4 regions of the Ensifer fredii genome follow, and region 1 is predicted to be linked to each of the others. Evidence: riboswitches for the same ligand, from Rfam matches in the RefSeq annotation. Region 1 holds a riboswitch; each other region holds the start of a gene.
What was found. Region 1 has a riboswitch for cobalamin ahead of NXT3_RS04470 (aromatic ring-hydroxylating oxygenase subunit alpha). Riboswitches for the same ligand answer to the same signal wherever they lie in the genome.

Region 1 (7,223 bases):
CAGCTTCAGCTTCGCACCGAGATCCGCCTCCACATGGGCCGCGCTGGTCGGACTGATCTTGCCCGACGTATTGGCGCTCGGCGCCGCCAGCGGTCGCCCAAAATGTGAGATCACCCGCCGGGAAAAACCTTCAGGCATGCGGATCCCGAGCGTGTCGAGGCCGGCCGAGGCAAGCGCGTGCACGGTGCTTTCGGGTCGCTGAGTGAGAATCAGCGTCAGCGGCCCCGGCCAGAAGGCTTCCGCGAGGCGTCGGGAGATGGGGTCGAATATCACATGCGCTTCGGCCATTCCCATGTCCGAGACGTGGCAGATCAGCGGATTGAAACGCGGCCGGCCCTTCATCTCGTAGATGCGGCTGATCGCATCGGCACTCGTTGCGTCTGCTGCAAGGCCGTAGACGGTTTCCGTCGGGATCGCCACGGGCTCACCTTCGGAAAGCACCGCGCAGGCCGTTTCGATCGCCCGATCCGGTTCGCTGCGCGTATCGATGATTTCGGCCATGGCGGTTCTGGTCCTTTCCGTCGCTTCCTTAACGGAGGAGGAGGGAAAACAGAACGATTTTCTTTGTCGATGACCGGCGTCAGAGGCTGCGAATGATCCGCCGCAGCGCTTCGTCGCGTGCGCCGAGCATCAGGACGTTCTTGAGCGCCACCTTCGGGTCCTGCGTCCGGAAGATCAGGCCGTTGCCCCGAACATTTCGATCGAGGACCATCCGCCCCTCTTCGGTGCCGGGTTGAATGGCCACGGCGAAATACATGCGCGAGTAGCTTGTCTGTATGCGTTCGAAGAAGTGCGCCTCGTCGCCGAGGTCGGAGAAGAAGTTGGCAAAGTAGAACGCCCAGGTGACGTCTCGCGATCGAGCGAGATGAGTCCGCGCCGCGGTGACATGGCAATAGCCGAGGTGGGGACTGTCGGCGAGGGTCCTGTGGAAGATCATCTTCGGGAACTGGATCGAGGCATGAAAGCCGTTGATCCGCCCGTGTGTCGTCTCTCCCGCCGCCTGTAATCTCTGTCCGGTTCTCTCTGCCACTTCCTCATGCGTCATGTAGCGGCGCTGTTCGGGCAACCACGGCCGGCGCCGGTCGATTCGGCCCGTGCGCAGGAACTCTGTATGGCCGCCCGCCGTTTTCGGCGCCGGCGCCTGCGCTTTGCCTGAGGCGTCGTAGTATCTGATTTTTGCCATCGACCTCTGCGTCACCTGTCGCTGAACGGACTAAACCGTCAGCGAACGCTAAATCACTATGGTTAATAGAGTATTTCGGGCGCCCGCGCATCGCTTTATGTCGCAAAATGGCCCGTGATCTTCGCGGCTTGGATGCCGCTGCGAAAAAACGCGCCATTTGCCGAAAAATGTATCTATCACATTGTTTATTATAGAAGATGTCACAGGACTTCCAACGCGCGCGCATCGAAAATCTTTGTCGTCTTTCTGGAATGGAATGTCGCGCACCGGCAATTGCCGAGCCTGTCTGGCCGCTTAGATTCGAATTGCTCAAGGTGCCGCTTCTTCGCAGGGAGGGGCGGAGAATTGGGAAGCCGGTCAAATCCCGGCGCTGCCCCCGCAACGGTGGTGGAGTGAACCCCGGCATAAGGCCACTGGACAATCGTCCGGGAAGGCGCCGGGCAGGGCCCTCGGGCCGCTCCAGAGCCCGGAAACCAGCCTTGAGGAAAACGACCGTAACTGGTTGCGGCGGGCAGCCGGATCGGAGCCAAGGCGCACGACATCTCTCCGGCGCGGTTCCCGTCCTGCCTGCCCGAAACAGGGCTAACGAGGACATGGGCATGGACATCCAGAACGAAATGCTGCGCAAGCTGAAGACCCGCCGCGAGGGCTACAGCCTCGATCGGGCCTTCTACATCGACCCGGACTATTACCGTCAGGACCTGGAGAATATCTGGTACAAAGACTGGCTATTCGTCGGCCACGACTGCGAAATCCCGCGTCCCGGCAATTACTTCACGCTGCAGGTCGGCGACTATCCGATCGTCATCGTGCGCGATCGCCAGGGGGCGGTCCGAGCGCTGCACAATTCCTGCCGCCACCGCGGCTCGCGCGTTTGCACCCAGCACAAGGGATCCTCGGCCAAGCTCGTTTGTCCCTATCACCAGTGGACCTACGAACTCGATGGCAGGCTGCTCTTCGCCCGGCAGATGCCGGAGGATTTCGATCCGGCCCAGCACAGCCTGAAGCCGGTCAATTGCGAAACGGTCGGCGGCTATATCTTCATCAGCCTTGCCGAGCGGCCCATGGATTTCCAGCCCTTCCGCGACACGGTTGCAGCCTATCTCGCGCCGCATCGCCTCGGCGAAACCAAGGTCGCCTATGAAAGCACCATCGTCGAGAAGGGCAATTGGAAGCTCGTCTGGGAGAACAACCGCGAGTGCTACCATTGCGCCGCCAACCATCCGGAACTCTGCCGGACCTATCCCGAGGCTCCGACTGTGACGGGCGTCCAGGGCGCCATGGACGATCCGGAAATCGGTGCCCATTGGGAGAGATGCGAGGCGGCGGGGCTGCCGAGCGCCTTCAAGATCGGGCCGACCGGCCAGTTCCGCATGACGAGGATGCCGCTGATCAACGGGGCGGAGAGCTATACGATGTCCGGCGAGAAGGCGGTCCGCAAGCAGCTTTCCGGCGACATAAGCGCGAACCGCATCGGCACGCTGCTGCTCTTCCATTACCCGACGACCTGGAACCACATCCTCGGCGACCATGCGATCACCTTCCGCGTGCTGCCGCTCGGGCCGGAACTGACGCAGGTCACGACGAAATGGCTCGTCAGCAAGGATGCGGTCGAAGGGGTCGACTATACCCTCGAAGACCTCACCCATGTCTGGACCGAGACCAACGACCAGGACCGGCAGATCGTCGAGGAAAACGCCTTCGGCATCCGCTCGCCGGCCTATGAGCCGGGTCCCTATTCGGCCGAACACGAGGGCGGGGTCATGCAGTTCGTCGACTGGTATTCGCGCTTCATGCAGGATCGCCTGCAGGGCAGCGCCGCTCCTCTGTCGCGGGTGGCATGACGATGGAAATGGCACGCTCCTTTCACCACTTCGACGAACTGCAGCCCTGGAAAGATCGCCAGTTCCTGCTCGAATGCATCTCCGCGGTCGGGGAGACCGCGGACGTGATGACCTTCACCTTCCGGTCCGACAGGCCGGCCTGGTTCCGCTACCTGCCCGGGCAGTTCGTGACGCTGGAACTCCCCGTCGGCGAGGAACCGGTGATGCGCACCTATACGCTATCGTCCTCGCCGTCCCGCCCGCTTTCCGTTGCGGTCACGGCCAAGGCGCAGTCGAACAGCATCGGCACGCGCTGGATGTTCGACAATCTCAGGCCTGGCATGACGTTGAAGGCGCTGGGGCCGCTCGGCGATTTCAGCTTCGTGCGCCATCCGGGCGAAAAATATCTGTTCGTCTCGGCCGGCTCCGGCATCACGCCGATGATGTCGATGACGCGCTGGATGGCGGATTGCGCGCCGGACACGGATGTGACCTTCATTTCCTGTGCCCGGCAGCCGGAGGATCTGCTGTTCAAGCCGGAGTTGGAGATCCTCGCCCGCCAGATGCCGCGTCTCAATCTCGGCTTCCTGGTGGAAGGACACGAAGCGCGTCACGGCTGGCACGGCCTGCGCGGCCGTATCGATGCGACGAAGCTGCCGCTGCTTGCACCGGACTTTCTGGAGCGAACGGTCTTCTGTTGCGGCCCCGAACCCTTCATGCGCGGGGTTCGGGAGATGCTGGAGGGGGCCGGTTTCGATATGGCCCGCTACCACCAGGAAAGCTTCCAGCCGGCGGCGGCGCCGGCGGCAGAGGAACTCGCCATCCGCGCCGGCTCGGCGGCCGGCGCTCAAGGCGAGGCAGCCCGGGTAACCTTCACCATGAGCGGCAAGGAAGTCTCGACCGTCCCCGGCCAGACGATCCTGCAGACAGCACGCGCCAACGGGGTCAGGATCGGTGCGGCCTGCGAGGGCGGCATCTGCGGCACGTGCCGCGTCTTGAAGATCGCCGGCGAAGTCGAGATGAACCACAATGGCGGTATTCTCGATGACGAAGTCGACGAGGGCTACATCCTCGCCTGCTGCTCGCGGCCTATCGGCGACGTTCAGATCGAAGCGTAGACAGCTACAGGCGCCGTCCGGCTTTTTCAGCGGCGCTCGGGCTGGTTGGGCAGGTGGGCCTCGGCGGCCTTCACGCTGATCGCACCGGTGACCGTTCCGTCGACGCCGGCGCCCGAGCCGCTCTCGGCCTCGGCGCGGCTGATGAGCAGGGGTTTTGCGAGCGGGACGGTGGCCGCGGCGCTCGCCGCCGGCGCCTTGCCAATCTTCGCGGAGGCGATGACGGTGACGATCGGCGGCTTCTCCGGGAGCAGCGCGCCCTGCGGCCACACCTTCTTCAACTCTGAAACGGTCATTGCGGCGACGTTGACGTCGATGTCGTTGAGCGTCCCGGGCACGCGATAGGGGCAGCGCTTCTTTCCGCAATTATGCGACGACGAGAACTGCCACAGCGCATAGCGATCCCAGTTGCCCATCGGAAAGACGTCGCGAATGTCGGGCTTGTAGCGGGCATACCAGAGCGGCAGGCGGGAAAGCAGCCGATGCTGGGCGCGGTTGGCGGCGATCTGCTTCGCGGTGATGTGGTTGGTGTAGAGAATGGGGTATCGCCCGGTGCGGGCCTTGATATGGCCGGCAAAGATCGCGGCGTCCTCGAGTGACATGTAGTTCTCGGGATCGATACCCTCGAGGTCGAGAACCATCAATTCGTCCTCGCGCGGCGCCGCATAATCGAGGAAGTGGTTGGCCTGATCGACGGGATTGCCCGGGCGCGCCAGGTGATAGGCGCCCCAGAGCAGTCCATGGGAGCGGGCGATCATTCGGCGCGTCTGATAGAGCTCCCGGCTGACCGCATATTTTCGCCACATCGTCTTGCAATGGGCGACCGTGTCTCCGCCGTGATCGCCGGTGCAGCTGTAGCTTTCCGGAAGGCCGTCGGAGGCCTTCGCGATGAAGCCGGCGATGCGCTTGTCCTTCAGCATCGCTTCCCAGTCGATGCTGTTCAACTCGTAGGCGTCGACGATGATGGCGTTCTGCCGCGCTTTCCACGGTTCGACGTCTGCGGCGCGTGCGTTCGCCGCCGCAAAGGCCAGGCCTACCAAGGCCGCCAGGCGCAAGATCATCCCCGAGATCGAGATTCCCCGCTTTTCCATTCTCTGAGATTGCCGACTTAGCGTTAAAGGGTCGTAAATCTCAGCCCCTCAGCCAATCTGCGCGAGAGCGCCGCTCCTGTACACTGACTCTTGGCGGTAAAGTGCGGCGGGACTCGGCTCTGGATTGTGGCGCGAAACGCGGCGTGTTGGTCGTATCCGGTCAAAGGATGCCGACGCGTTTGAGGATCAGCCATGCCAGGCCCATGGAGGCGGCGATGATCAGCCCGGCATAGAGCGTGCCGCTGCCGTTGGCGAAGGGCAGGGCACCCGTGTTCATGCCGAAGAAGCCGGTGACGAGCGTCGGCGGCAGCAGGAAAGCGGTCATCAGCGAGAGAATGTAGAGGTGACGATTGGTCTCCGACGAAATCTTGCTGTCGATCTCCTCGTGCAGCAGCCTGGCGCGCTCCTGAAGCGCGAACACGTCGCGATCGACCGCCTCCAGCCGATCGGATAGCCGTTCGGTGACGTCGATGAAGCCCGGCGGCACCTCGTCCTCATCGGACGCGCCGGCGCGTCGCAGCAGCGCGAGGATCGTTCTCAGATGCCGATGCAGCCGCACGACGGTTCGGCGCAAGGGCGCCAACCCCGGCTGCTGCCGGTGCCCCGCCTCGCCATAGACCCGGTCCTCGATGACGTTCAGTTCCTCGGTCAATTCAAGCACCAGCGTGATCAGCGTCCGCTGGAACTCGGTGACGAGCATTTCGAAGAGATCGATCGGTCGGCCGCATTTGGCGCTCTTCTCGACCGCCGCCTTGACGCGGTCGATGCTTCTCAAAGGATGCAGGCGGCTGGTGATGATCATCCGGTCGCCGACGGCGAAGTGCAGCCAGCCGATCGTCTTCGTCATCGTGTCGAAGGTCCGTTCGAAGTCGACAAGCGTGCCATAGACGACGTCCTCGGCAACGGTGATCGCCGCTTGGGTGTCACGGTGCCGATGCGCTCGATCAGTGCCGGCGTGCGCGCATCGCTCAACGCCAGATGCAGCCAGACCCAGCCTTCGCCGCCTTGAAGGCTGCCGACGGGTGAATCCGTCGCGATTCGCAGGCAACGGCTTTCTCCGGGCAGGAACCGGTAGGCCAGACGAGGCCGGGTATTTCGGGAGAAATCAGGTTCATCGGAGCGCCATGACCGTCGTTCGAAGTGGCTTCTATTCGCGCGCCATTACAGTTTTGTTACAGTCCATCGCCGGCCGCGGTGTCCAGAATTGACGTTGACGTTTACGTAAAAACTAATAGGGTGCGGCCGGTAGGAAGCCGAAGCGAACCTGCGCCTGCGGCCGCAAGGGAGGAGCACCATGTACAAGGCACCGGTGGACGAGATCGCATTCACCCTGAAGCACGTGGCCGGTATGGCCGATGCCCTGAGCGCGGGCGTCTTCGGCGAACTTGGCGAAGATCTCGTCGACGCGATCCTTTCGGAAGCCGGCCGCTTCGCCACCGACGAGGTGGCGCCGCTCGGCGAAGTGGGGGACCGTCAGGGATCGCGGCTTATCGACGGCGCGGTCAAGACGCCGGAAGGTTGGCGCAACCTCTACCATAAATGGATTCAAGGAGGCTGGAACGGCCTGACGGCGCCAGAGGTTTTCGGCGGCCAGGAACTGCCGCACATGCTGCATGTCGCCGCCATGGAGATGTGGAACAGCGGCTCCATGGCCTTCGCGCTTGGCCCGACCCTCACCATGGGCGCGATCGAGGCACTGGACAGGCACGGTTCCGATTTCCTGAAGGCGACCTTCCTGTCGAAGATGGTCTCCGGCGAGTGGATGGGGTCGATGAACCTGACCGAGCCGCACGCCGGCTCCGACCTCGGCGTGCTGAAGACCCGTGCCGAGCGCTGCGGCGACGGCAGCTACCGCATCTTCGGCCAGAAGATCTTCATCACCTGGGGCGAGCACGATTTCACCGACAACATCGTCCATCTCGTGCTGGCGCGCCTGCCGGACGCGCCTGCGGGTACGAAGGGCATCTCGCTGTTTCTTGTGCCGAAGTTCCTCGTCAATGAGGACGGTTCG
Region 2 (7,223 bases), on a different replicon from region 1:
GGCGACATGGTCATTGTGCCAATGGCTGAGGACGACCCGGATGGTCCTTGCGCCGAGCCCCTCGAGATGGCGCCTGATGGCTTGCGCATGGGCAAGCGAGATATGCGTGTCGTAGACGATCGCCTCGCCTGCATTAAAGACCGCATAGGAGGCGACCCCCAAGCCGTAGGCACCGTCATCGAGCCAATTCGGCTCCGCGCCATGAAGTCTCCGCCCCTCGATGCGGCCGTCGTAGTAGGCAAAGACGCCGTGATGCGGTTCAAGGATTCTCAGTGTCGAGGTCATGTCTGGCATGCGAGGCTCTCGAGCAAATTGGCTTCAATCTCTGCCGCGGCGGTCGGCGGCTCGGCAGCGCAGAACTATCACATCCTGACCGCCGCTCACATCGGTTTGCGCATGATTTGGCTCTAGCCCTGCGCGGCCGGAATTAGGAAACTCGCGATTCGTTGTGGTGCCATAAATCATTGAAAGGTTGTATTTTTGCCAATTCATTAACAAATCCCTACATTCCTGCGTCTTTCGGGATCGGCCGGCTGTTGTCGGCAGGCGAACCGCAGCCAGCAGGAGTTTGCGATGGCTGGAAGAGGGCCGGGCGAGGGGACTGCTCGACATCGGCGAGCCGCTGCCCACCGCGCGCATCTTCATGGACCTGATCTTCGGCGCCGCGGCGCTCGAGACCGGCCAGGGACCCGAATGGCCGGGCTGACCGGAATGGCCGGGCTTCATGCGCAGCTGCATCCGCCTGATCGTCAACGGCATTGCGCAGGGGCCCGCGCAAGGCGATTGATCGTCTTCTGCGGATCGTCAGGTCATCCTGCGAACCACCCAGAGAGACCGGCCCGCATGGGCTATACCCGAGACGAGCCGCAGGCGAGGGTCGTCCTTGAGCCGCTCGGCCTCGGCCGCATCGAGAAGCAGCGCCTGCCGATCGGTCTCGTTAGCGTTCGGCGTAATCCAGCAGCGCCGTTCCTCGCAGCAGAGGCCTGCTTCCGGATGCTCCTGCAGGTATTCGATCGCGTATCCGGCCTCGACTTTTTGCAGTTCCGCGTCGATCGACATCGTCCTTCCTCCCGACCTGAAATCGCTCGGGATTATACCTGATTGTGGCGGCCCAGGGAGCGGCGGCCTCGGCATCGGGGTCCGCACTGTGTGGAGGCATCGCCGAAATGTTGGTAGGCAGCACTGGCCTTGACCAGTCATGATCAACGAATTAAGGAAGCCAGCGACGGTTCCCCTACGATGAAGCGAAGGGGATTAATAGGGAACACGGTGCGGACGACCCAACAGGGACCAAGACCGTGGCTGCCCCCGCAACTGTAAGCGGATTGCCGCCCATCCTCGTGACGCGAGAAGCGTCATGCCACTGCGAAATTGTCGCGGGAAGGCAGGTGGACGGCAGATATCCGCAAGCCAGGAGACCTGCCGTCATGCGTTCACTCCAATCACGGGCGGGGATGCCCGGAACAGGACACAGCATGACCTCTCCTTGCGCCGACCCGCGCCTTGCCTCTGGTCTTTCCCGTTCCGCGACGCCGCCGAACTGTCGGCAGGCGGGCTGACTCCGTCCGTTCGCGCCGCGACCGGCCGCATCCTTTCGGCCGTTTCATCGAATCCGGGAAATAGGCTTATGAAAATCCTGTTTGCGAAATCGAAACACGGCATCCTGTGCGCAGCCGCCGTTCTTATGGCTATCGGCATGGAGGCGAAAGCCGCCGAAACCAGCTATCCGCTGATGCTCACCAATTGCGGCCGTCAGGTCACGTTTCAGAAGGCGCCCGAACGGGCCGTCTCGATCGGCCAGAGCAGCACCGAAATCCTTTACCTGCTCGGCCTCCAGGATCGGATGGTCGGCACCGCCGTTTGGATCGGGCCGGTCATCAAGGGCTACGAGGAGGTGAATGCCAAGGTCGAACGGCTCGCCGACAACGATCCGAGCTTCGAAAGCGTCGTCGCCAAGAAGCCGGATCTTGTGACCGCGCAGTTCCAGTGGCATGTCGGCCCGGAGGGCATCGTCGCCAAGCCGGAGCAGTTCGAGGAGCTCGGAATACCGGTCTATACGTCGCCGGCCGATTGCATCGGCAAGGACAATACCGGCGGCGGCGACGGCGTTCGCCATTCGGTGTTCACGATGGACCTGATCTATCAGGAAATCACCGAACTCGCGCAGATCTTCAACGTCCAGGAGCGCGGCGAGACGCTGGTTGCCGAACTGAAGACGCGTGAGGAAGCGGCGAAGAAGAAGATCGCTTCGGCGGACGGCAAGCTTTCCGCAGTGTTCTGGTTCTCGAGCGCCGAGCTCGACATCGATCCCTATGTCGCCGGCAAGAATGGCGCGCCGGGTTACATCATGCGCTCGCTCGGCATCAGGAATGTCATCGACAGCGAAGAGGAATGGCCGACGGTGGGGTGGGAAACCATCGCCAAGTCCGGCCCGACGCTGATCGTCGCGGGCAAGATGCAGCGCCGTCGTTTCCCCGCCGACGACGTCGCCGTCAAGCACAAGTTCCTCGAGTCCGATCCGGTCTCGAGCCTGATGCCTGCGGTGAAGGACGGCCATGTGGTCGAGATGGACGCCCAGGCGATGAACCCGACGATCCGGACCATCGAGGGCATCGAGGTGCTTGCCGATGCCGTCGAGAAATCCGGCCTGAACAAGTGATCGGCAGCGCACCATCCCTGTCCCGGACGAGCGCCAGCCTGCTGGCGCTCGTCGTGCTGTTCGTCGCGCTCTGGCTGGGTGCGGCGATCGGCGAGACGGCCATACCCATGAGCGTGGTGGCCAAGACGGTCGCCAACCGCCTGTGGGATGCCGGCTACGGCGTCGATGCGCTCGACGAGGGCATCATCTGGAACTACCGGGTGAGCCGCGCCATCGCTGCTGCCAGCTGCGGTGCGGCGCTGGCGCTTTCCGGCGTCGTGCTGCAGTCGCTGCTGCGCAATCCGCTGGCCGACCCCTATATCCTCGGCATCTCCGCGGGCGCATCGACCGGCGCTGTCGGCGTCGCCGTCCTCGGCATCGGCGCCGGGCTGTTGACGCTGCCGGTCGGCGCCTTCGGCGGGGCGCTACTTGCCTTCGGGCTCGTCAGCCTGCTGGCGGTGCGGGCGGGCAGGGGTCATGGCGCGATCGTTCTGGCCGGCGTCGCCGGCTCGCAGCTCTTCAACGCGCTCACTTCCTTGATCGTCACCAAGGCGGCGAATGCGGAACAGGCGCGGGCAATCATGTTCCGGCTGCTCGGCAATCTCTCCGGCGTCCGCTGGCCGGATGTCTGGCTCGCAGTGCCTGTTGCCCTGGTCGGCCTCATTGTCTGTCTCTGGCACGCACGCGCCCTCGACGCATTCACCTTCGGCTCCGAATCCGCCGCCTCGCTCGGCATCCCGGTGCGCCGGGTCTATGCCGTGCTGATCGGCGTATCGGCGATGATGACGGCGACCATGGTCAGCATGGTCGGGTCGATCGGCTTCGTCGGCCTCGTCATCCCCCATATCGCCCGTATGATCGTCGGCGTCCGGCACGGATTGCTGCTGCCGGTCTCCGCCTTGGTGGGAGCGGTGTTCATGATCGCCGCCGACATCGTGTCGCGCATCATCATTCCCGGGCAGGTGCTGCCGATCGGCGTCGTCACCGCGCTGGTCGGCGCGCCCGCCTTCGCTGCCATCCTCAGCCAGCGCAGGACGGTTCGATGACGCTTTCGGCTTGCAACGTCTCATGGTCGGCCGGCGGCGCCTCGATCCTCGAGGACGTCTCGCTCGACGTCGCCGCCGGTGAGTTTCTCGGCATCGTCGGTCCGAACGGTTCCGGCAAGACCAGCCTGATGTCGCTGCTTGCCGGCCTGCGGCGGCCGCGGTCCGGTCACGTTCTGCTCGACGGAGAGAGCGTCGACAGGCTGAGCCGGAAGCAGATCGCCAAGCGCATCGCGCTGGTCGAGCAGCAGGCCGAAACCGGCGAGCGCATCTCGGCGCGCCAGGCGGTGGAACTCGGCCGCACGCCGCATCTCGGGCCGCTCACGCCGTGGTCGGCCATGGATGACGCCATCGTCGACGAGGCGATCCGTAATGTCGGCATGGCGCAGCTCGCCGCGCGGATGTGGCACACGCTGTCGGGCGGCGAGCGGCAGCGCCTGCACATCGCCCGGGCGCTGGCACAGCAGCCGCAAATCCTCCTCCTCGACGAGCCGACCAACCATCTCGACGTCGGCCATCAGATCAGTCTCCTGCACCTGGTGCGCCAGCAGCAGCTGACGGCGGTCGCGGCACTGCACGATCTCAACCATGCCGCCACGTTCTGCGACCGGATCGCGCTGATGAGCGGCGGCCGCATCGCCGCCTTGGGACGCCCGTACGAGGTCCTCACCGAAGAGCGGATCCGCACCGTCTTCGGTGTCGACGTCGACGTCGAGCACCAAAGCGAGGGCCGCTGTCATATCCGTTACCGCGCGCCCGGGTTACCGGCCGCCGGAAAGCCGATGCTGAAGAGGATTTCATGATCAATCTTACCAGGCGCCTGCTCTTCGCCCTGATCGTGATCTCGATGCCGGCCATGGCCAGCGCCGAGACCGGCGAGGTCAAGATGCTGAACCGCGGCGAAAAGGTTTCGATGGTCTTCGAACCGGATTTCCTGGCGCTGCAGCCCGCCGACAGCGTCAAGTACATCGCCGCCAACAAAAGCCACAATGCCGCGACGATCGACGGCATGCTCCCGGACGGCCATCCGGGCTTCAAGGGCAAGATCAACGAGGAGATCGTCGTCACCTTCGATCGGCCGGGATTCTACGGCATCAAATGCTCGCCGCACTACGGCATGGGCATGGTGATGCTGATCAAGGTCGGAGACGTCGAGCTTCCGCAGAATTATCGTGCGATCGAGGCTCCTGCCCGGGCGATGCCGCGCTTCGAGGCGCTCTTCGCCCAGGCCGAGGCAGAGCTGGCGGGGAAATAGCGGTCGGGGCAACCCGGTCGCTGGAACAGGATCGAATTGACTGACGACGGCACCCCCTCTGCCCTGCCGGGCATCTCCCCCACAAGGAGGGAGATTGGACAGAAGCGAAGCCCCGCCCCAATCAAAGCTTGCGAATTCCGAAAACACCGAGTGTCGAGAAAGGCGCCGCCGCTTCCCGATCTCCCCCTTGCGGGGAGATGCTCGGCAGGGCAGAGGGGGCGGCACTCCGATCGGCTTTTAGTTCAACCTGAAGCCATTGCCTTGCGGAATGCCATTGCGCTCACACCGGGCGGGGCCAGATCGCACAATGGCGAGACGCGAAGGCGGCGCGGTACTCCTGGAAAAACCGGCCGAGATGCACGAAGCCCAGCGTTGTGCGATTTCGGCGACCGTCGCCGATGGCTCCGCTCGATGATTTTGCGGCGGGTGCCCTCATGCCTACCTGGCGCAGATAGCTAATCGGCGTCGTGTTGAGGAAACGGCGGAAATTCACGTAGCGCCCGGGCACTGACGCCTGCGGCGGCTGTCGCGATTCAACTTTATACTCGCCATTGAAATCGATTACATTTTCTGGCTTCATAACGCTCGCACGATTTGGGAGGATCTCATGAGGAAGTTCATTGCTTTTGCGCTCGGCACGGTTGCATCCCTCGTTGTCTCCGCATCGGCGGTCAATGCGGAAACCTTCAAGATCGGTCTTTCGAACGGCTGGGTCGGCAGCGAGTGGCGCACCCAGATGATCGACGAGGCCAAGGAAGCCGCGGCGAAATGGAAGGACAAGGGGGTCGACGTCGAGGTTTTGGTGCAGAGCGCCAATGTCGACGTGCCCGGGCAGATCGCCCATATTCGCAACTTCATCGCCGAAGGCGTCAATGCCATCATCGTCAATCCGAACAGCCCGACGGCCTTCGATCCGATCTTCGCGCAGGTGAAGGAGGCCGGCATCCTGGTGATCGCGACGGACGCGGAAGTCTCCTCGCCCGATGCGATCTATGTCGGCATCGACCAAACCGCCTGGGGTGCCGCCGGCGCCAAGTGGCTCGCCGAGACGCTCGACGGCAAGGGCAAGGTGGTGGCAATCAACGGCGTTGCCGGGCATCCCGCCAACGAGATGCGCGTCGCCGGCTATAAGTCGGTCTTCAAGGAGTTTCCGGATATCCAGATCGTCAACGAAGTGAACGCCAACTGGGACCAGGCCCAGGGTCAGCAGGCGATGCAGAACATTCTCGCCACCTATCCGGACATCAACGGCGTGGTGGTGCAGGACGGCATGGCGGCCGGCGCTTGGAAGTCGATCATGGATGCCGGCAAAAAAGACCAGATTGCCGCGACCGGCGAGATCCGCAAGGACTTCATAGACCTCTGGATCAAGGAGAAGCTAAACTCCGGCGCCACCGTCAACCCGCCCGGCGTCATGGCGAGCGCGCTGAATGTGGCGGTCCTGATGCTGCAGGGCAAGGAGCTGAAGGAACCGGCCAAGGCCGGCCAATACGGCAACGCCCTCTATCTGCCGATCCCGTTCATCGACTCGAAGAATGTCGAGGAGGCGGCAAAGCAGCTCGAAGGCAAGCCCGGCTACTATTCCTATACGAGCTCGCTGACGATCGAAGAGGCGGAAGCGCTCTTCAAGTAAGCCTTTCGACGTCAGGCGCGGGCTCTGTTGGCCCGTGCTCGACCACCGGATCGGAACGGACGCAGTCCATGTCGAAATTGAAACTGAACGGCGTGAGCAAGGCTTACGGCGCGACCTTGGCGCTCCGCCGCGGCGACCTCGAAGTCCTGGCCGGCGAGGTCCATGTGCTGATGGGTTCGAACGGCTCGGGCAAGAGCACGCTCTGCAAGATCATCGCCGGCAGTGTGCGGCCGGACGAGGGCCGGATCCTGATCGACGACACGCCGGTGACGATCACCGGCCCGCGTTCGGCCCGGGCGCAGGGGATCGGCATCTTCTATCAGGAGCTCAGCCTCGCCGCCCACCGCAGCGTCGAGGAGAATATCTGCCTTGCCGCGATGCCGGCCATGGCCGGGCTCTTCGTCGATCGGTCGGCGCTGAAAGAGCGGGCGGCGCGCTACATAGCGCTCTTCGACGGCGTCTCCGGCGATGGCTTTTCCGCCGATGCGCTGGTCGGCAACCTTCGCCCCGACCAGCGCCAGCTCGTCGAGATCATGAAGGCGCTCGCCAGCGAGGCGCCGCTCGTCATCTTCGACGAGCCGACCTCGGCGCTCGACCGCGCCCAGGTCGAGCGCTTCTTCGAAATCCTGCGCGACCTGAAGCGGCGCGGCCGCG
Region 3 (7,223 bases), 1.7 Mb from region 1:
TGTCCTGCTATCCGGTCGCCGTCGAGCGCGGTTGGATGCGGCGGGGGGATGCAGGTCACCGCGTACTCACGACCTTGCGCTTTCTTGATGGCAGCCGGCAGGGGAGCGATAGGCTCGCAACGGGATACCGCGGCTTCTACTTTCATTTTCTGGACATGCGAACGGGCGAGCGCGCCTGGAACAGCGAACTCTCGACCATCGACACGGCGCTGCTTCTGGCCGGCGCACTGACGGCCGCGGCCTATTTCTCGGGGCCAGATCCGAACGAAACGGAAATCCGCAGTCTTGCAGCGCGACTATATGAGCGGGCGGATTGGGCCTGGGCGCTCAACCGCGGCGATACTCTGACGATGGGCTGGATGCCGCCGGGGCGTTTCCTGAAGCACCGTTGGCGCGGCTATAGCGAGGCGCTGCTCCTCTATGTCCTGGCGCTAGGCTCCACTAGCCTACCCATTGCGCCGGAGAACTACGGCGCCTATTCGGTGGCACATGAATGGCTGACGATTGGCGGGATGTCGCACCTGCACGCGGGCGCGTTGTTCATCCACCTCTTTCCCCATGCCTGGATCGACTTCCGAGGCATAGGCGATACGGGAATGCGGGCGGCAAGCAGCGACTATTTCGCGAACAGCTGCCGAGCGATCGCGCTTCAGCGGGCGCATGCGGAAGAGAATCCTCATGGCTTTTCCGGCTATTGCCGCAACCTCTGGGGCTTCAGCGCCTGCCATGCGCCGAAGGGCTGGATGCGGCTGCGTGACGGCCGGCGGCAGAGGCTTCTGGGCTATGCGGCACGAGGCGCTCCGTTCGGCGCCGATGACGGGACCCTGGTCCCTTGGGCTCCGCTTGCCGGACTGCCCTTCGCACCGGACGACTGCCTGGATAGCCTTTCGCATCTGCTCGCGCATTATCCGGCACTGCTTCGCGACGGCCGCCTTCCCGGCGGCTTCAATCCGAGCCTGCCGGGCGCAGGGCGCGAGGGCTGGGTCGACGACAGGATTGTCGGGCTTGACCAGGGGCTGTCCGTCATGATGATCGAGAACTGGAGAAGCGGCCTCATCTGGGAACTGACGCGCAGTATCCCGGTCTTCAGCCGGGGGCTGAAAAGGGCTGGATTCGAAGGGGGCTGGCTGACACCCGGCGCGGCTTGATGGGACGGAGCATGGGGCAGGGGCATCGGCAGCGGGAAAGCAGAGCGGTCATGGAGGCGGCTGCCGCTATCGAATGGCTGGCGGCCTCCATTCCGGAGGTCGCCTGTTCGGTCGCGACCTCTGACGCACATTTCCAATCGCCAGACGCTTTCTGGTCGAAGCCGGCAAACCTCGAGACCTGCCTGGCCTATCAGGACCGTTTCGCGTCCGGCATGGACGATAAGATTCGAGCGGCGCACCTGGTCGCCTTCTACAGCCATCAGCTGAGCCTTGCGGCGGGCGCGATCTATCTTGTGAGCGGCCTTGTTCCGGTGGTCGCGGGCCTGCGTTTCGAAACCTATTTGCGTGCCCGCGACGGGAGGTCGCTTGTGGCCGGCCGCTTTCATTTCCTCGTCGACCTTCCGCGGAGCGAGAGTGAGATCGAGCCGGACGAGCCGACTCGACGCTTTCACGATGCCTTCGTTGCGCATCTGAAGCCGGTGATCGCGCTGCTGAAACGCCGCTGCGGCCTGTCAGCGCGCGCGCAATGGCGGTTGGCCGCGGACAGTCTCGCCGGCGCTTTCCTGGAGATCGGGCGGCGGCGGCAACGGGAGGACAGGGCGACGGGGCAGGCGCTGGCGATCGTCAAAAGGGCCCACTCGCCGCTTGCCTCGCGGCAGCTTCACTACGAAAAGATCGAAGCGGCCTCCGGCAGTGGGGGAGAGCTTCGCTCCAGGACCTACCGGATCCGCGGCGGTTGTTGCCTTTTCTATCGTGCCGAGGGCGGCAGCTTCTGCGACACCTGCGTGCTGCTCGAGCCCGAGCTTCGACGAGAGATGCTGCGGGCCCACCTGCTCGATAGCAAATGAGACCCTTGCCTTCTCCCCGCGTGCTGCCCGCAGGCGGGGAGAGGACAAGCGGCGAAGGCGCGGGGGCCGGTTAGTGCGCCCGGAGAAACCGGTCGTTGATGAAACCGGAGACGATGCCGAGCACCAGCCAGAAGGCGAGCGTCGTCGCAAGCGCGGCGACGGCGAACTCGGCGCCGAGCACAGCCGGCACGTTGCTGGAAATGTCGAGCGGCTGCGGCGCACCATAAAGATGGGGAGCGGCGACTAGGACGAGACCCGCGAGCTTGGCGACGATTTCCGGGCGGAGTGCCAGCAGATAGAGTCCCACGGCCGAGAGTAGCACCGTCGCCCCCCACCAGAGCTGCCGGTCGCCAAGCTCGGCCGCCGGAAAGCCCGGCAGTTCCGGCGGCAGGCCTACGGCCGGAAGCAGGTGCACGGCGAGCCAGCCGAAGGCGCCCCAGAGCGCGCCATTGGCAAGCGTGATCGGGTAGCCGATCATCAGGCTGATGCCTGCAAGCAGCAACGAGAAGCCGGCGCCGGTGACGAGATTGGCGGCAAGCGTGCCGGAAAAGCGGCTCATGCCGAACATGATGCCGCCTTCCTCGTGTTCTTCGCCCTCATGGGCATAGGCGGGGGTGACCGGCGAAAGTGCTGCGAGCATCTCGCCTAACATCTGGGATCCTTTCAGCGACGAATGCTGCTGATGATCCGTGGCCGGCTGCTCGCCGGCGGGCTGCCCGGTTGCAGCCGGCGCTTCGCCCTCGAATTCTTCCGCATGCAGGATAAGCGGCGTGATCCGCAATTCCTGGGCGCCGGTCATGAAGACGCCGGCGATCAGCCCGGCCACGACCGCGGCCAGAAGTGTCTTGACGATCATTGTCGATTTTCCTCAGCGGGCGTGGCCGCCTTGCGGTAAGCCGGCCCGATTCCATCGACGCAAGCCGGCGCTTGAAGGCGCGGGCGCGTGCCAGACGCACGACGCGCGCTCCGAGCACCGGAGGGTCGATTGTTGTATCGTTTGGTATGGAACGCGGCAGGCGCTCCATGACTTCGCTTAGTGGCAGGGGAAGCCGTAGGAATGGCGCGTGTCGTGTGCCGTGTCGTGCAGCACGGCCGAATTCGCCAGGCCGGCACCGAAAACGAGGAAGCCACCGATCATGAGGGCGATGATGCCCGCGGTCAGACGGTCGCTGAGGGAGAGCGGAATGCTCGAAACTGTAGACGTAGCCATGACAACCTCCGTGATGGCAATGGGATATTCCCCTTGGGCACTATGCCCGTATCGCTTGGCAGGTTTCCTGGCTCGCAGCGTCAGGTGCCCAGGCTAGCCTAGTCACCAAGGATTTGCCTCGCCTTCCCAGAACCGAACCGCCCTCTCGCGGCTGTTCCAGTGGCTTCTTCCGGATTGCTCCGGAACGGCAAATTCACGCTGCTCTACAGTCGCGGGGTCGGCAGTGATTGAGATGCCCAGCTTGGGTCCATCCGTCACATTCCCGTTTACTCCCGAAACACGTTCGCATTCCGGGAACCAACCGATCAGCGATGATTAGGTGTGGCCGACAATGATGTCAATCGCGCCGCGGTGGAAAGTGGAGGAGAGGGTTGCGCGCATTTCGCGTTGCCCGCCACATGGGGAACAACTCCTGATGACTATATCGCATTGGTCGGTTATCTCTTGGGCAGCGCGTGCGGCCGCAGGCCGCGCGATCGACCCGGGGTCCGTGCGATGCTTGCCCTTGTTCCTGCCCTGTCCTTTGCCGCCGTCATCGGATCCGGACTTATGGCCGGGCTCTTCTTCGTCTTTTCCGTCTGCATCATGCAGGCGCTGCGGCGATTGCCGGCGGAGCAGGGCGTTGCTGCCATGAACGCGATCAACGTCGTGATCCAGAATCCGTTGTTCTTCGCCGCCTTCATGGGCACGGCGCTGCTCGGCGTGATCCTCATAGCTGCCGCTTTCATCTGGGGCGGGGAGGGGAGCTATCTCCTGGCGGCGGGCGGACTCGTCTACCTCGCCGGCACATTCGCGGTGACGATGGTCTTTAACGTTCCGCTCAACAACGCGCTGGCGAATGCCACTTCGGTCGAGGCCGCCACCGAAGTCTGGCAGCAGCGCTACTTGACCGATTGGGTCTGGTGGAACCATGTCCGCACGATCGCTTCGATAGCTTCGCTCGCCCTTTTCACGCTTGGCTTTCAACGCGGCTGAAGCCTAGGAAAGAGGACGATGAAACTGGGGAGGGTCCAATGGCAGTCCGACGCATCGTGCCCAATCTTCAAGTATCCGATCCGCAACGCGCGCGCAGTTTCTATACGGATCTGCTTGGCCTCAACGTGGTGATGGATCACGGCTGGCTGGTCACCTTTGCGGCGGAAGGCGGATCGGCAATGCCGCAGGTCAGCTTTGCCATTGAAGGCGGATCGGGAACGCCGGTGCCGGCGCTCTCGATCGAGGTGGACGATGTCGACGAAGTCTATCGGCGCGCGAAGGCGGCCGGCATCGAAATCGTCTATGACATCACTGACGAACCCTGGGGTGTGCGACGCTTCTTCGTGCGCGATCCGTTCGGCAACGTAGTCAATATTCTGACGCATTGATCGGGGGACGGCCCCCGCTCAATGGATCAGACGGTCGTCAGAGCGTTCGCGACGTCGGCGACGAGGTCGTCCGGATGCTCGATGCCGATCGACAGGCGGATAGTCGATTCGAGCACGCCGATCCGGCGCCGCACCTCGATCGGCACGCCCGAATGAGTCATCGCCGCCGGGTGGCTCGCAAGGGATTCCGTGCCCCCGAGGCTGACGGCGAGCTTGAAGATCTGCAGGGCGTTCAAGAAACGGAAGGCTGCCTCCTGGCCGCCGGCGATGTCGAAGGAGAAGGTCGAGCCGGCGCCGGTGCATTGCGCGGCAAAGGTCCGCCCGACCGGCGAGGCTTCGTCGTGGAAGGGCAGATAGTGGATCCCTTCGACCTTCGGGTGGTCGCGCAGGAACTCGGCGACGATCCGGGCATTCTCGTTCGCCTTCTCCATCCGGACCGACAGCGTTTCGAGCGACCGGCCGAGCATCCAGCAGGAATGCGGGTCGAGCTGCGTGCCGATCGAGCCGCGCAGCGCCTTCACCTGTTTGATCAGCGCCTTCGAGCCGAGCACGGCGCCGGCGATCAGGTCGGAGTGGCCGCCGACATACTTGGTGAGCGAATAGAGCGACAGGTCCGCGCCGTGGTCGATCGGGTGCTGGAAGACCGGGCCGAGCAGGGTGTTGTCGCAGGCGACGATCGGCCTTTGCCCCTGTCTTTCGCCGATCTTTTCGGCAATGCGGCGGATCATCGCGACGTCGACGAGGCTGTTGGTGGGATTGGCCGGCGTTTCGACGAGGACCGCGGCGACCCGGCCCCTGCTCATGGCCTCCTCGGCGGCGGCGCTGACGGCCGCTTCATCGACGCCGTCGGCAAAGCCGACTGCGTGGATGCCGAGATTGAGAAAGGTCTTGGCGAGCAGCGTCTCGGTGCCGCCGTATAGCGGCTGTGAATGCAGGATTGCGTCGCCGGGCCGCACGAAGGCAAGCAGGGTCGTGGCGATTGCCGACATGCCGGAGGAGAAGAGCGCGCCGGCCTCGGCGCGTTCGTATATGGCAAGCCGATCCTCGACGATCTCGCTGTTCGGGTGATTGAAACGGGAATAGACGAGCCCGGCACCGACGCCCGCCGGCGGTTCGCGCCGTCCCGAGACGAAATCGAAGAAGTCGCGGCCTTCCTCGGCGGAGTGGAACACGAAGGTGGAAGTCAGGAACACCGGGGGCTTGACGGCGCCTTCCGAGAGCTCGGGATCGTAACCGTAGTTCAGCATCAGCGTCTCGGGATGCAGTTTGTGGTTGCCGATATGGGTCTTCGACGGATGCGGCGCGGTCATGGTTTCTCTCCCTGGGCGCTAGCGGACTCCACTATCCGCCAATTTATATCAAACGGCCGGGGCTGATCCTTGCTATTTGCGATCACTTCGTTTTGATGAGCGCAAGTTTTTGCCGAGGTTACAGCAAGATGACGCAGAAAATTGCCGACGAGATGGATCGCCGCATCCTGAAGGAACTGGTCGCCGATGCCCGGATCACCAACAACGAACTGGCCGAGCGCGTCGGCCTTTCTGCGTCTCCCTGCCTCAGGCGGATCAGGCGTCTGGAGGAAACCGGCGTCATCCGCGGCTATACGGCGCTCGTCGATCCGGTCATCGAAGGCTGGACGATGACGGCGATCGCCACGGTCCGCCTCAGCCGCCAGCACGAGGACGAGATCGTCATGTTCGAAGAGGCGATCCGCGACTGGGACGAGGTGCTCGAATGCCACCTCGTCACCGGCTCGCGCGACTACGTGCTGAAGGTGATGAGTTCCGGCCTCGATCACTATGAGCGCTTCATCAAGGAGAAGATCGCCCGGCTGAAATGCGTCGCCTCGATCGAGACGAGCTTCGTGATGAACACGATCAAGGAAAGGAGGATCTAGCGCGTGACTGCCGCTCATCGTCGGGTTGTGCCGATTGACTGTGCGGGAGCGGAAGGCGACATTGCCGTAATGCGTCGCTTGGCTATCGCGCGACAAAGTGACAATGCCGCAGCGTGGAGGCCCGCCATGGAACACCTTCAACAGACGGACCTGTCGACGGCGACGCGGCCTGCCCCGCGCTATCTGGCAAACCTCTTGCGGTCCTTTTCGACGAGCGGCCTGCTTGTCGGCGTGATCTTTTTCGCGGTCTCGTTGACCCCGAGCCTCATTCCTCATCCCTATCTGATTCAGGCGGTGATTTCCGGCGCTTCGCTCGCCGCCGGCTACGCAATCGGGACATTCCTGCGCTGGCTCTGGTCCTTTTTCGAACTGCCCGAGCCAACGACGCGGCGGGCGCGCACGCTGAAGATCGCTGCCGCCATCGTCTGCATAGCGGCAGCTGCCGTGTTTCTCTGGCAGGCAGCCGGGTGGCAAAATACCGTCCGTGGCATCATGGGGCTTGAGCGCATCGAAAGCGCCGAGCCCATCAAACTCGGCCTCATAGCCTCCATGGTGTTCGCCGCTCTCATCTTCCTGGCACGGCTCTTCCGGTTCACCTTCAGCGTTCTTTCTCGCTGGCTGCAAGTTTTCCTGACGCGACCGATCGCCAACGCCCTTGGTGGGCTGGTCGCCCTCGCGCTCTTTTGGTCGCTGGCAAATGGCGTGATCTTCGAGTTAGCGCTTCGTGCCGCCGACAGTTCGTTCCAGCAGCTCGAT
Region 4 (7,223 bases), 1.2 Mb from region 1:
ACTTTCGTTCAACTGTCATACGACCGTCATCTTGAACGGGGGATGAATGGCGAAACGGCTTTGATGATCCTCAGGTTCCCGCTGTGGCGACGGGTCCCTGTCGCGTCACTAACGGCCGGGAACAACAGGATTTTTCAGATTTTTTCTAAGCATTGCGATTGGGAGGGGTTTTTTTGCCCCCTGATGCGTTAAGTACAAGCCTTAAGCTGGATGCATTCGCCGAGGAAACACCGACAGGCCTGCCATGACCCCACAGAAAGCCGCACCTTCGACGCTACGGATCGCCGTAGCCCAGCTCAATCCGACCGTCGGCGATATCGCCGGCAACCTGGCCAAGGCGCGCGAAGCGCGGGCCGACGCCGCGCGCCAGGGCGCCGACCTGGTGCTGTTCACCGAGCTTTTCATTTCCGGCTATCCGCCTGAAGACCTGGTGCTGAAACCGGCCTTCCTGAAGGCGTGCCTGCGCGCCGTCGAGAACCTCGCCGCAGAGACGGCGGATGGAGGGCCGGGAGTGATCATCGGCTTCCCCCGTCAAGCCTCCGCGCAGCGGCACAATTCGGTGGCCGTCCTGGACGGGGGCAAGATCATCGCCGTCCGTGACAAGGTGGATCTGCCGAATTACGGCGAGTTCGACGAAAAGCGGGTGTTCGATCAAGGCGAGATGCCCGGTCCGGTGAATTTCCGCGGCATTCGCATCGGGGTTCCGATCTGCGAAGACATTTGGGGAGAGCTCGGCGTCTGCGAGACGCTCGAGGAAAGCGGCGCCGAAATCCTGCTTTCTCCGAACGGTTCGCCCTACTACCGCGGTAAAGTTGATGTCCGTCACCAGATCGTGCTGAAGCAGGTGATAGAGACCGGCTTGCCGATGATCTATGCCAATCAGCTCGGCGGGCAGGACGAACTGGTCTTCGACGGCGCGAGCTTCGGCTTCAATGCCGATCGCTCGCTCGCCTTCCAGATGAGCCAGTTCGAGGAGGCGCTCGCGATCTCCGAATGGACGAGGGGTGACGACGGCTGGGTCTCACACAACGGACTCCGGTCTCGCCTGCCGGAATGCGAGGAGGCGGACTATCGCGCCTGCATGTTGGGGCTGCGCGACTACGTCAACAAGAACGGCTTCAAGAACGTCGTCCTCGGCCTGTCGGGCGGCATCGACTCGGCGATCTGCGCGGCGCTCGCCGTGGACGCGCTCGGCGAGGAGCGGGTTCGCACGATCATGCTGCCCTATCGCTATACGTCGCGGGAATCGCTGAAGGACGCCGAGGCCTGTGCCAAGGCGCTCGGCTGCCATTATGACGTCGTTGCGATCGAGGAGCCCGTCGAAGGCTTTCTCAATGCTCTCGCCGACACGTTCGAGGGGACCGAATCCGGGATCACCGAGGAGAACCTGCAGAGCCGCACGCGCGGCACGATCCTGATGGCGATCTCCAACAAGTTCGGCTCGATGGTGGTGACCACCGGCAACAAATCGGAAATGTCGGTCGGCTACGCGACGCTCTACGGCGACATGAACGGCGGCTTTAACCCGATCAAGGACCTTTACAAGATGCAGGTCTATGCACTGTCGCGCTGGCGCAATGGCGCTGTGCCGCCCGGAGCACTCGGCCCCTCCGGCGAGGTCATCCCGCTGAACATCATCGACAAGGCGCCCTCGGCCGAACTGCGGCCCAACCAGACCGACCAGGACTCGCTGCCGCCCTATCCGGTCCTCGACGACATTCTCGAGTGCCTGGTGGAGAAGGAACTGAGTACCGAGGAAATCGTCGCCCGCGGGCATGACGAGGCCACGGTGCATCGGATCGAACACCTGCTCTACATCGCCGAATACAAGCGGCGGCAGTCGGCTCCCGGGGTCAAGATCACCAAGAAGAATTTCGGCCGGGACCGGCGCTATCCGATCACCAACCGTTTCCGCGACCGAGGGTAGATCATGCGCAGTTCGGTGGAGATTTTCGATATTGCCACCGGCGAGACGCAAGTCGTCTGGCAGACGGAGCGGCTGGTCGAGGCGCCGAACTGGTCGCCGGACGGCAAATCACTGATCATCAACGGCGACGGCAGGCTCTATCGGCTTGCCTTTGACGGTTCCGAGCCCGTGGAAATCGACACGGGCTTTGCCGGGCAATGCAACAACGATCACGGCATTTCGCCGGACGGGAAAACGCTGGCGATCAGCGACAAGACCGAATTCGGCAAGTCGGCGATCTATCTGCTGCCGGCCGAGGGCGGCACGCCGCGACTGGTGACACGCAACCTGCCGTCCTATTGGCACGGCTGGTCCCCGGATGGGAAAACGTTGACCTATTGCGGGATCCGCGACCAGATCTTCGACATCTACACGATTTCGGTCGATGGCGGAGAGGAGCGGCGCCTGACGCATGGCGAGGGCCGCAACGACGGCCCGGACTGGTCGCCGGACGGTGCGTGGATCTATTTCAATTCGAGCCGCACCGGCCGCATGCAGATCTGGCGGGTGAGGCCGGACGGCAGCGATGTCCAGCGCATCACCGACAGCCCTTATGGTGACTGGTTCCCGCACCCGTCGCCGGACGGCGGGCATCTGCTGGTGCTGTCCTATGACGGCGAGGTCTTCGACCATCCGCGCGATCTCGATGTGCGGCTTCGGCTGATGGATCCGGAAGGCAGCAATGCGCGTGTCCTCTTCGAACTCTTCGGCGGGCAGGGGACGATGAACGTTCCGAACTGGTCGCCCAACGGCGATGCCTTCGCCTTCGTGCGTTATCGGCCGGCTTGAGCAGGGCGCGGCGCCCCCGCCTTGCGTTTCGCCGGCGGCTGTGCCCATATGCGGCCGTCAGGTGCCCGCTTGCTGCGGGAGAATCGGGAAGCCGGTAGAATTCCGGCACGTGCCCAACGCTGTGACGGTGACGTCTGCGCCAAAAGAGTTCTGAGTATTTTCAGAGCTTTGCCACTGGTTCCTGATGCGATCTGGGAAGGTGGCGCAGCCGAGTGATCCGAAGTCAGAAGACCGGCCTGGCGAGATAGACCGGCCCCGCGCGGACGGCGGGAGGTTGCGCATTGTTGGGGATCGAACGATGCTGCCTGACCCGAACGGCTGCCTTGCGGCGGCCGGTGCCTTTTCGCCGGACGAGCGCGCCGCCGTCTATCGTGCCATCGAGACGCGCCGCGACGTGCGCGACGAGTTCCTGCCCGAACCGCTGCCCGAACCGCTGATCGCCCGCCTGCTCGAAGCGGCGCATCGTGCCCCGTCCGTCGGCTTCATGCAGCCGTGGAACTTCGTGCTCGTACGGCGAATCGAGACGCGGGAGAGGGTCTGGCAGGCTTTCCAGCGCGCCAATGAGGAGGCAGCCGGAATGTTTTCGGGCGAGGCGCAGGCGAAATACCGGTCACTCAAGCTCGAGGGCATACGCAAGGCGCCGCTCGGCATTTGCGTGACCTGCGACCGGACCCGCGGCGGCGCCGTCGTGCTCGGCCGCACGCACAATTCGCAAATGGACGTGTATTCGACGGTTTGCGCGGTGCAGAATCTTTGGCTCGCGGCGCGGTCCGAAGGCGTCGGCGTCGGTTGGGTCAGCATTTTCCACGAGAACGAGGTCAAAGATATCCTCGGAATTCCGGAGCACATCGAAATCGTCGCCTGGCTGTGCCTTGGCTATGTCGATCGCCTCTACCAGCAGCCGGAATTGGCGGTGAAGGGCTGGCGGCAACGCTTGCCGCTCGAGGACCTCGTTTTCGACGAAGGATGGGGCGTCCGCGACAGCCTCGTAACGACCGCCCAAAGGGAAGGTGTCACTCGTTTTGCAGCGGCTGGTAACGCGATCCCCGAGGGTTCTTGAGATCGATCGCGCTCTCTTCCTGTGGCAGGAAGGCAGGACCGACAACCCGGACCTTGCTGCTCTTCGGATCATAGGGGCGCTCTTCCACGGGCTTTGCCCCCGCTGGTCCGAAGGCTGGTGCAGACGGCCCCTCGATCGTCACGACGGAAGGGCTGACCACCGAAAGCTTGGTTCCCGAGGTGGTGCTTTTGTTCTGATCCGTCGTGATCTTCGGAATCTGGCAGCCGCAGATGCCGGGAGAACCGACGTCGCGCACACGATAGGCGAAGGCGTTGGCGAGTTCCCTGTACGGCCTTCCCGTGGACGCCGAAACCATCTGCTCGCTCTCCTCGGTGGCGAGGACGTGATAATAGAGTTCCGTATCGGCGCCGGGGCATCGTGCCCGGCAAAGCTCGGCGTCGCGTCCGAAGTCGGCCGGCGTGGCGTTCGACGAAATCGGGAAAAATGCTCCGTCGCAGGTCCGCACGCACATGGTCCTGAAGCCGCCTGCCGCGCCGTTCTCCATGAATGTGAAATCGTCGGTCGGACCATCGAACAGCAACGGATAGTCCTCGCCGTCCGGCGGGAAGCTTTCGAGGATGTTGCGATGAGCGCGCGCCTCTTCGGTGCCGAATTCATCCGGAACCGTCTCGTCCCAGTTCGGAGCGGCGTCCCCCGAGCAGTCGTTCAATTCCATGGCGGCGAGGATCCGCCGGCGCATGTCCTCATTGCCCTTCGAAATCAGGTGCCGGCGTTGGGCCTTGAGCGTGTGGAGATTGTCCTCCATGCGCGCAATCGCATCGTCAAGCTCGGCACAGGCAGCCGCATTTTCGCTTTCGATGTAGACGACGGACTCGTCGCTGCATTCCATGCGCCGCCTTTCGTTCCTGGCGCGGCGAAGTTCGATGTTCTGTCGCGAAACCGCGCCGGTGAAATCGCGCAGATTGGCGTTTGTCGTGAACGCCGCCGGCAGCTCTGCGAGGCGGGCGCTGAGGCGCGCGCAGACGTCGGTGGCCGATGCCTGCCCAGGCATAGCCAAGGCGAGGGGCAGCAGAGCGGCCGCAAGGCGCATCATCCTCAAGGACGCAGTGGATCGGGACACTGACACTCGTCTTTCCTGCATTTCGCTCCGCTGATCGCGGGACAGGGGCGCCTGTAGTCACATCATACGACGTTAGGGTGAGGGCGCAACGACAAGACGGCGTTTGCGTTAATACGTGTTCCGAGACAGGAAGGGCCGGGCCGCCTGAACGGCCCGGCCATGATTAGGCCGCCCTTGCAGTTTCGAGCGACATGGGCCGTTCGAGCACCGTGCCTTCGATGAGGGCAACGGCCTTCATCTGTCGAAGCAGGCTTCTCGACACTTCCCAGGCGACCGCGACCGCGTAGACATTGCCGATCCTGTGCGGCTCGGCAATCCGTTCTCCGGGGCACCCCATGCGGCGGAACATCCGCTCAAGGAAGACGTCTGTGACGGTGACGATGTGGCTGATGCCGGAGGCAAGGCCAAGTTCGCCGACGCCGCACATCAGTTCGGCGGCGGCGATCGTTACCTGATTCGAAGACCGGTCCTGGGAAATATCCGGGTCGATGCAGAAGCGGCTCGATTCCCAGACCGAAGCGCTCCGGATTTCCGGGTTGCCGCCGAGCAGCACCGGGAATGTATCATCCAGCATGTTCGGCCCCAGCGTCGGCAGGAGCCTGAGCGAGCCACGCAGCTTCCCGGTTTCCGGCGAATAGGACATCACATAGAGCGGATTGGCCTTGTCGTAGTGGTCGATTTCCCAATCGCCCTCGGTCCTGACGTCCCATTTCAAAAAGTCGTGGAAGACGCGCTTGCGCAGCCGGAACATCTCGTCGATGGCCTGCGGATGTTTTCCGCGAGCGTTTCCGTTCACTATCCTGATCATCTTTCGCTCCATCGTGTTTGCGCGATGGAGCGATGCTGTCAGGCTCGGGCGACACATGTAACTGTCGGTAGTGACAGTTTAATCCAACGATTTTTCCCACAAAATTTGTGGGGCATCCGGCGCCGGGAGCGAGCTCCGATGGTAAATTCCCCCGTCAGATGGTGGGGATCAACGCATGGCGGACTGCCTGCGCAACCGCTTGCGTGTTCGACACGACATTGAGCTTGCGGCGTGCATTGCTCATGAAGAAGCGGACCGTGCGTTCGGAAATGCCGAGGATCGTCGCGATTTCCCAATAGCTCTTGCCGGCTGCCGACCAGGTCAGGACCTCGGTTTCGCGGCTGGTCAAGCGCGGATCGCGCTCGTCGATCGTATCTGCCATCGTCCGCTCGAGCATCGAGGCATGAAAGAGATTGGCTGCCAGCTGGAAGTCACGCAGATGGCAGCGGCGATATTCGGACCATTCCGTCGGCGACATGTTGGCGCTGATCGCCAGCAGCGCCATGCGGCCGGCCGGCGAAGGCAGCGGCAGGGCGACCCCTTCCGTGGACAGGCCGAGGTCCTCTGCAGCCTCGAAGAGCGGCTCGCATTCGGGAAAGCGGCGGCGTGCGGGTGCCCATTCCACAGGCCTTACGCCTCCGAGAGCAAGCCGAAGGATAGGGTCGATCCGGTGAAGACCGCGCGACAGATAGAGCTCCTCGGCATAGGCGCCGAAGGTGTGATGCAGGCGGCAGACCTTGAGACCCTCGGCCGTCGGTTCCGCTTCCAGATAGAGAAGATGCGCAATATCGAAGGTACGACGCATCAAGGCGAAGAATTGCTGCGGTTCCGCACACCCGCCATATTCCACGATATCCAGCAGATCGAGGACAGCCTGTTGATTAGTCATGCCGTAACACCGATTCATGCCCCTAGAATAAACATGGTTTAGCCTGCCGGTTTTTGTCTAGTGCTATATTTCGTAATCGGTGCAAGTCTTTTCACTAGATCAATGCATGGTTGTTTTTCCGCGGCAAGCTGCCGCGGAATCGCCTAAAGCGCGATAGACCGGAGAGCCATTCCTCAGGCGGGATGGCTTGCCTCGACCACTGCAAGAGCCGCCATGTTGACGACGCCGCGGGAGGTGACGGAGGGGGAAAGGATGTGGGCCGGCAGCGCCGAGCCGAGTAGGATCGGCCCGACATGAAGGCTGTCCGTCATCGTCTTGACGACGCCGAGCGTGATGTTGGCGGCGTCGAGATTGGGGAAGACGAGCAGATTGGCTTCGCCCTTCAGCGTGCTGTTCGGCATCACCCGCTCGCGCAGCGTTTCGGAGATGGCTGCGTCCCCGTGCATCTCGCCGTCGACCTCGAGATCGGGCGCCAGCTCGCGGACGAGCTTGAGCGCGGCGCGCATCTTGGCGGCGCTCTCGGATTCGCGCGATCCGAAATTCGAATGGGAAACAAGGGCAGCGCGCGGCGTGATGCCAAAGCGGCGTATTTCGCCGGCGGCCATCACGGTCGTCTGGGCGATTTCCTCG

Region 2: linked by a shared signal. The riboswitch ahead of NXT3_RS32160 (ABC transporter substrate-binding protein) and the one ahead of NXT3_RS04470 (aromatic ring-hydroxylating oxygenase subunit alpha) in region 1 are both predicted to bind cobalamin.
Region 3: linked by a shared signal. The riboswitch ahead of NXT3_RS12760 (CbtB domain-containing protein) and the one ahead of NXT3_RS04470 (aromatic ring-hydroxylating oxygenase subunit alpha) in region 1 are both predicted to bind cobalamin.
Region 4: linked by a shared signal. The riboswitch ahead of bluB (5,6-dimethylbenzimidazole synthase) and the one ahead of NXT3_RS04470 (aromatic ring-hydroxylating oxygenase subunit alpha) in region 1 are both predicted to bind cobalamin.

Annotation. Positions count from the first base shown of each region.
Region 1 is NZ_CP024307.1:939,771-946,993, forward strand. It holds gene NXT3_RS04460 (L-threonylcarbamoyladenylate synthase) at 1-501, opposite strand, end outside; gene NXT3_RS04465 (DUF6656 family protein) at 581-1,183, opposite strand; cobalamin riboswitch at 1,479-1,679, shown strand; gene NXT3_RS04470 (aromatic ring-hydroxylating oxygenase subunit alpha) at 1,783-3,027, shown strand; gene NXT3_RS04475 (FAD-binding oxidoreductase) at 3,024-4,124, shown strand; gene NXT3_RS04480 (glycoside hydrolase family 25 protein) at 4,151-5,212, opposite strand; partial or broken gene NXT3_RS04485 (transporter) at 5,373-6,327, opposite strand; gene NXT3_RS04490 (acyl-CoA dehydrogenase family protein) at 6,507-7,223, shown strand, end outside.
Region 2 is NZ_CP024310.1:52,278-59,500, forward strand. It holds gene NXT3_RS23840 (MBL fold metallo-hydrolase) at 1-294, opposite strand, end outside; gene NXT3_RS31835 (hypothetical protein) at 569-706, shown strand; gene NXT3_RS23845 (hypothetical protein) at 805-1,059, opposite strand; cobalamin riboswitch at 1,210-1,441, shown strand; gene NXT3_RS32160 (ABC transporter substrate-binding protein) at 1,685-2,659, shown strand; gene NXT3_RS23855 (FecCD family ABC transporter permease) at 2,656-3,684, shown strand; gene NXT3_RS23860 (ABC transporter ATP-binding protein) at 3,681-4,484, shown strand; gene NXT3_RS23865 (pseudoazurin) at 4,481-4,936, shown strand; gene NXT3_RS23875 (hypothetical protein) at 5,217-5,516, opposite strand; gene NXT3_RS23880 (ABC transporter substrate-binding protein) at 5,544-6,569, shown strand; gene NXT3_RS23885 (sugar ABC transporter ATP-binding protein) at 6,638-7,223, shown strand, end outside.
Region 3 is NZ_CP024307.1:2,593,525-2,600,747, reverse strand. It holds gene NXT3_RS12775 (glucoamylase family protein) at 1-1,148, shown strand, start outside; gene NXT3_RS12770 (ferric iron reductase) at 1,160-1,996, shown strand; gene NXT3_RS12765 (CbtA family protein) at 2,067-2,852, opposite strand; gene NXT3_RS12760 (CbtB domain-containing protein) at 3,030-3,206, opposite strand; cobalamin riboswitch at 3,247-3,523, opposite strand; gene NXT3_RS12755 (anthrone oxygenase family protein) at 3,702-4,181, shown strand; gene NXT3_RS12750 (glyoxalase superfamily protein) at 4,220-4,570, shown strand; gene NXT3_RS12745 (cystathionine gamma-synthase family protein) at 4,597-5,880, opposite strand; gene NXT3_RS12740 (Lrp/AsnC family transcriptional regulator) at 6,009-6,467, shown strand; gene NXT3_RS12735 (alpha/beta hydrolase) at 6,594-7,223, shown strand, end outside.
Region 4 is NZ_CP024307.1:2,105,931-2,113,153, reverse strand. It holds gene NXT3_RS10450 (NAD+ synthase) at 245-1,927, shown strand; gene NXT3_RS10445 (TolB family protein) at 1,931-2,755, shown strand; cobalamin riboswitch at 2,798-3,009, shown strand; gene bluB (5,6-dimethylbenzimidazole synthase) at 3,054-3,815, shown strand; gene NXT3_RS10435 (DUF2865 domain-containing protein) at 3,769-4,902, opposite strand; gene NXT3_RS10430 (acyl-homoserine-lactone synthase) at 5,060-5,704, opposite strand; gene NXT3_RS10425 (helix-turn-helix transcriptional regulator) at 5,859-6,593, opposite strand; gene NXT3_RS10420 (NADP-dependent malic enzyme) at 6,767-7,223, opposite strand, start outside.